DNA from 2 places in the Bacillus lumedeiriae genome. Region 1 is predicted to be linked to the other one. Evidence: predicted binding sites of a transcription regulator. Region 1 holds the regulator's gene; the other holds the start of a gene.
What was found. Region 1 encodes LexA, which represses DNA repair genes until DNA is damaged. Its sites were predicted from a motif close to CGAACATATGTTCG; they were not measured.
Positions count from the first base shown of each region.

Region 2: the regulator LexA is predicted to act here: its motif matches at 1,814-1,827, upstream of uvrB (excinuclease ABC subunit UvrB).

Region 1 is NZ_JAUIYO010000002.1:357,789-361,212, reverse strand. Features, by position in the region: gene QYG89_RS05270 (YneB family resolvase-like protein) at 112-768, opposite strand; gene yneA (cell division suppressor protein YneA) at 775-1,098, opposite strand; gene lexA (transcriptional repressor LexA) at 1,256-1,873, shown strand; gene QYG89_RS05255 (hypothetical protein) at 2,165-2,362, opposite strand; gene kynU (kynureninase) at 2,520-3,424, opposite strand, start outside.
Region 2 is NZ_JAUIYO010000003.1:205,911-209,334, reverse strand. Features, by position in the region: gene QYG89_RS07235 (rhodanese-like domain-containing protein) at 1-140, shown strand, start outside; gene QYG89_RS07230 (glutaredoxin family protein) at 156-386, shown strand; gene QYG89_RS07225 (metal-sensitive transcriptional regulator) at 469-729, shown strand; gene QYG89_RS07220 (sulfite exporter TauE/SafE family protein) at 892-1,674, shown strand; gene uvrB (excinuclease ABC subunit UvrB) at 1,968-3,424, shown strand, end outside.

The sequences.
Region 1 (3,424 bases):
TGAGTGATTCATCTTCTTACTATTAAGAAGCACGCAGCAGACTCTCCTTTCGTTATTTTTCATTATGACCTCTATTCTATAAAAAAAGAAATAGAGAAACAAGAAGGTTGCCTATTTAATTGTTTCATCCTCTTGCTCCATATACTCCTTAAATCGTCTATGTACAGTTGCTTTTGATACTTGATAGCCGAATCCTCTTAGTGTAGCCGCAATCTCATCAAAAGTAAGATCATTTCGGCGCAGACGGATGATCTCTTCCATCGGTACTTCTTTTCTTTCCCTGCCAGCTGGATTCCCCCTATTTTTCAGGTTCTCCTCAGGACGAAAGCCATTTTTCACCGCTCGTTTCATCCCGCGCTTTATTTTCAAATTGTGAATTTTCCGCTGATATTCCTCTACCATACTAACAATTTGCATCACCATCGAATCTGATTCAGACAGCTGTAATTCCCCATCGTCCGCAATGCTGAAGACTTTCACTCCTTCTTTAAACAGACAATGCAATAACGCTATTTTTGCGTTTCCCCTTCCAATTCTTGTTTCATCTTGGATCAGCACAGCATCAATGGGCTCTTTTTTAATTAAATCCAGCACATGGAGCATACCCGGTCTGTCCAAGTCATAGCCGCTGATTTGATCTTTTACGATAGCAGCTACTTCATATCCTTTTCTCGAAGCAAGACTGAGCAATTCCTCCTCCTGCCGTTCAAGCGACGTTGCCTGTGCCTCTTTCTTTGTGCTGACACGACAATAAATAATAGCTCTCACCTGAAATTACTCTCCTTTAAATGCAACTTCTTTGTCTAGATAGGCTGAGGATGAAGCGATTGGTATAATCAGCGTATCTCCTGGGACTATTTTAGCAGAACGCAGCTTATTTTCTTTTTGTACCCACATAATAAAGTCCTCTTCATCCATTCCATTCACTTTATTGTATTGTCCGGCGATGCTCCACAGAGAATCCCCTTCCTGCACGACAATTTCTTTATAAGAATGCTGTTCTTCACTTATGCTAAAGATTAGTATGATTCCTGCTATTATTGTAACAGCCATAAATAAAAGAACAAAAGAATTCTCTTTAACAAATGCTTTCATCATTAGGAATCTCCTTTCAAACGAATGTTCGTTCGCTTATTGATATTATTGTAATAAGAACATTTGTTTCAGTCAAGGTTTCATTCGAACTTATGTTTGTATCCTAAAAAGTGTCATGTTATAATATAAAAAAAGAGATAAACTCACGAGGTGCAGAAGAATGCTAAAATTATCGAAAAGGCAGCAGGATATTTTGAACTTTATAAAGCTTGAGGTCAAAACGAAAGGCTACCCTCCTTCAGTACGGGAAATAGGTGAAGCAGTCGGGCTGGCATCTAGTTCAACTGTTCATGGGCACCTTGCCCGCTTAGAAAGCAAAGGCTTAATCCGCCGTGATCCAACTAAGCCGCGTGCGATTGAGGTATTAGAGATGGAGGATACAGTTCCGAAACAAAATGTAGTCAACGTCCCTTTAATTGGAAAAGTCACAGCCGGAATACCAATTACAGCAATCGAAAACGTTGAAGAATACTTTCCATTACCAGAGCGTCTTGCACCGGCCGATGAACATGTATTTATGCTTGAAATTATGGGTGACAGCATGATTGAAGCAGGTATTCTAAACGGTGACTACGTAGTCGTCCGCCAGCAGCAGACCGCAAAAAACGGCGAGATTGTCGTGGCAATGACGGAAGAAGATGAAGCAACTGTAAAACGTTTCTTTAAAGAAAAAGATTACATTCGTCTTCAACCCGAAAACTCATCTATGGAGCCGATTATTCTTCCGTCCGCTACCATTCTTGGAAAAGTGATCGGTGTCTACAGACATATCCATTAATACCCTGTCAAGGAGCGGCCTCCTAATGGCCTAACAGTTTTGTTTTGGGCAGCTCCTTGTTACTTTTCAAAGGTTAATAGAATGATAGGTTAATGTATCATATGAACGTGCACGATAGGATATGAGTATTTTCATAGAAATCATTCTATAATCAAAAAAAACCCTTTGTGCCTTTGAAGCCAAAGGGAGTGTAACGCCTGTTACATTTAACATTACATATAATCGCATAATACTCGTCTACTACTCCCTTTTTCTATCCCCATTTTCGTTCCTTATCCACACTCTTACTATTTATTTTTTGGGGTTGTTTTGTCTTTGTATCTCCTTTAATTGTACCTGCATGTCGAGCAGTTTTGCCTTAAATGGATATGGGACAGAAAACGACAGTGCATAATGAATAGAAACCAAAGCCTGATCGAATTTTCCATTCCTTATTTGTGCATCCGCTAAATAATACCAGGCTAGATAATCATTCATCATTTTCTTCATACCGCACCTCTCCCCTCTATCTTTCAGTACATTATTATATGCAAGAAAAGGAAAAGAGACTTTCTGTCACTTGCTCACAACACTAAAAATCCCCGCCAACACATGTGACAGGGATAAAAACAGCTTATTCTCCTCATTCATCGGATATTTCCTTTGTTTACGCAATCGTTTCCCGTTTATTTTCAAACTGTTTATACTGCCCTTCTTCCATGATTCTCTTTAATATGTGAACAGCTCTCCATATCTCGTCATACGTATTATAAAGGGCTGCTGGTGCAAGTCGAATGCCGTTTGGTGCCCGAAAGTCAGGAATGACTCCATTCTTTTTCAACGCTTTGCAAATTCGTGCAGCTTCGTTATGCTCTAAATAAATATGCCCTCCGCGCCGCCCGTCTTCCAGAGGATTTCCAAATACAAACCCCATTCCTTTTAATTCATATGAGATGAGGTCCATCATATATCTCGTCATGTCTAAAGATTTTTTGCGAAGATTCTCCACTCCAGCCTCTTCAAAGATTTCGAGTGAACCAAGCAACGGTGCTGCGCTTAATATGTGAGGTGTCCCCATTTGATAAGCCCCTGCATGTTCAGCAGGCGTCCATGTATGCTCCATGTCAAATTGCTTATCTTTGCGGGAACCAAACCAGCCGGCAAGCCCAGGTGTCCTTCCAAAATGTTTCTTGTTCACATACAATCCCCCAACACCGCCCGGCCCGCTGTTTAAGTATTTATAGCTGCACCAAACTGCAAAATCAACGTCCCATTCATTAAGCTTGTGGTCAATTGCCCCGATGGAATGACAAAGATCAAAGCCGATGACAATTCCTCGCTTATGGGCCGCTGCCGTTACGCGCTTCATGTCAAGAATTTGTCCACTCCGATATAGAACACTCGGCAAAACAATTAAAGCGACTTCATCTGTCATCCCTTTAATCACATCATCCTCCTCAATCATACGGCCATCTCTGCTTTTCACCTGAAGTAAATGTGTTCTTGGGTCATATCCCTTTAATTTCAGCTGACTTTGAAGAGCATAAATATCTGAAGGAAATGTAAGCTCAT
Region 2 (3,424 bases), on a different contig from region 1:
TTATTGTCCATTGCCAATCTGGTGCCCGCTCTGCGATCGGCACAAGCTTGCTGCAGGCGAAAGGGTTCAAAAACATTGAAAACGCAGAAGGCGGCTTTGCCAGCTGGAAGAAAGCAAACGGAGAAATTGTGTATTCATAACAAGGAGGAATAAACATGAATAAAGTAACGGTGTACTCAACAAATACATGCCCATATTGCACAATGATGAAGAATTTTTTACAGGAGAAAAATGTTCCTTTTACAGAGGTAAATGTTCAACAGGATCGGGAAGCAGCACAGCGTCTCGTAGAAACAACCGGCCAAATGGGAGTGCCGCAGACGGAAATTAATGGCCAATGGGTGCTTGGATATGATCCTGATGCCGTCATGAAGCTGCTTAAATAATGACTAGAAGGCTGGCTCAAAAACAAAGCATCATGCCCTTTTGAGTCAGCCTCTTTTTCATCACTTACGGAGGTGGTTATTTGTGAAGTATGAAAAAGAGTTACAAAATCGCCTAAAACGTATCGAGGGTCAAGTGCGCGGTGTGCTGCGGATGATGGAAGAGGAAGTAGAATGTGCAGCTGTCGTTACACAGCTAAGTGCAGTCCAAAGCGCTGTCAGCCGAACGATGGGACTTGTAGTCAGCCAAAATTTGGAGAAGTGCCTTCGCGATCATATTGAACAAGGAGAGCAGACAGATATCCTTGTGAAAGAAGCGGTGAATCTTTTAGTGAAGAGCCGTTAATTTTTTGAAAAGAAATATACCCCTGCTAGTAAAAATGGTCATGTGTTATATATGTGTTTTACTGCTCAGGTCATTATTAAAAATAGAATGCTTGTTAAAGGGGTTTGATATGAGCGATCAAGTAGTAGAAGATAGAGAAATAGGAAAGGAGAGGAGAAGCCGATGGATTGGTCGATAGGATGGATAGCAGCCATTTTTTTAATCGCGTTCGCTGGATCATTCTTATCGGGAATGGTCGGAGTCGGCGGTGCGATTATTAATTATCCGCTGTTTTTATATATCCCTCCACTGCTTGGGTTTGTCGCTTTTAGCCCTCATGAAGTGGCTGGTGTGACAGCCATTCAAGTGTTTTTTTCTACGATTGCCGGTGTATGGGCCTACCGGAAAAGCGATTACTTAAACAAAACATTAATTGGATATATGGGTGTTGCTGTATTAGCGGGAAGCTTTTTAGGAGGGTTCTTCTCTAGCAGCATGGAAGAGACGATGGTGAATGTCATATATGGCATTTTAGCTGCTTTGGCAGTGATGATGATGTTTTTGCCGAAGAAAGGCATCGATTCCCGGTCGGCTGAAAATGTTTCATTTAATAAATGGCTCGCTGCTATACTTGCTTTCCTCGTTGGTGTTGGAGCAGGAGTTGTTGGAGCAGGAGGGGCTTTCCTGCTCGTGCCAATCATGCTCACTGTTTTAAAAATCCCTACGAGAATGACGATTGCTAGTTCTTTAGCGATTACGTTTCTCTCCTCAATCGGTTCAGCGGGAGGAAAGCTCCTAACGGGGCAAGTGCTGTGGCTTCCAGCACTCATTGCCGTCATTGCCAGTTTGATTGCTTCCCCTCTCGGTGCAAAAGTTGGACAGAAAATGAATACGAAGTGGCTGCAATGGCTGTTAATCATTTTGATTACCGCAACAGCCATTAAAATTTGGCTCGATATTTTGTAGAAAGGCTATGTTAATGATGATTGTTGAATCCGCTGCTTCGCTGATTGGAGCAGAAAGAGAGTACCTTCAGCAGAAATAAACAGGGGAATAGAAAAAACCTTTCCGATCACCGGATTGGTTTTTTTTATGGAAATCAAGCAGAACATACGTGCGTTTATTAATAGCCATCAGCGTTTTAATTATGCTAAAATGGGAACTATGATTACTAACATTGGAAATCGGAACAAGCTTTAACAGGAACGTTCATCGGTGAAAGAGTAAGTATATTTGTAAGAAGACCAGGGGGTTGGATGGTGAAAAACGAATTTGAAATTGTCTCGAAATATAGTCCGCAGGGGGATCAGCCAAAGGCGATCGCTGAGCTCGTTTCTGGAATTAAAGAAGGGAAGAAACATCAGACACTGCTTGGGGCGACAGGAACAGGTAAAACGTTTACTGTGTCTAACGTTATTAAAGAAGTAAACAAACCGACACTTGTCATCGCCCATAATAAGACGCTCGCCGGCCAGCTGTACAGCGAATTTAAAGAGTTTTTTCCGAACAATGCGGTTGAGTACTTTGTCAGTTATTACGATTATTACCAGCCGGAAGCATATGTTCCCCAGACAGATACGTTTATTGAAAAAGATGCGAGCATTAATGATGAAATTGATAAACTTCGCCATTCGGCTACATCGTCTTTATTTGAGCGGAATGATGTCATTATTATTGCTAGTGTTTCTTGTATTTACGGCTTAGGTTCTCCGGAAGAATATCGTGATCTTGTTGTTTCTTTACGGACTGGAATGGAAATTGAACGCAACGAGCTGCTTCGTAAATTAGTCGATGTTCAGTATGAGCGGAATGATATTGATTTCAAGCGTGGAACATTCCGGGTCCGTGGGGATGTGGTGGAAATTTTCCCGGCGTCCCGCGATGAACATTGTATCCGTGTGGAGTTTTTCGGAGATGAGATTGATCGGGTTCGTGAAGTAGATGCTTTAACTGGAGAAGTTTTAGGGGATCGTGAGCATGTCGCTATTTTCCCGGCGTCCCACTTCGTTACACGTGAGGAAAAAATGAAAATCGCGATCGGAAATATTGAAAAGGAGCTGGAAGAACAGCTGGCTATTTTACGTGAAGAAAATAAATTGCTGGAGGCACAGCGCTTGGAGCAGCGAACGCGTTATGATTTGGAAATGATGCGGGAAATGGGCTTTTGCTCAGGCATTGAAAACTATTCCCGGCATTTAACCTTGCGGCCGCCGGGGTCTACACCGTATACGCTTCTCGATTATTTTCCAGATGATTTTTTAATTGTTGTTGATGAGTCTCACGTGACGCTTCCACAAATCCGCGGCATGTTCAACGGCGACCAAGCGCGCAAACAAGTGCTCGTCGATCATGGTTTTCGCCTGCCATCCGCCAAAGATAACCGGCCGTTAAGATTTGAAGAATTCGAAGATCATGTTCATCAGATTGTCTACGTGTCTGCTACACCGGGCCCATACGAACTAGAACATACCCCGCATATGACAGAACAAATTATACGTCCAACGGGGCTGCTTGATCCGACTATAGATGTCCGTCCGATTGAAGGACAAATTGATGACCTGTTAGATGAAATTAATGAGCGGACTGCTCGGAATGAGCGAGTGCTTGTTACGACGTTAACGAAGAAAATGTCCGAAGACTTAACCGATTATTTAAAAGAGGTCGGTGTGAAAATCCAGTATCTTCATTCAGAAATTAAAACACTTGAGCGGATCGA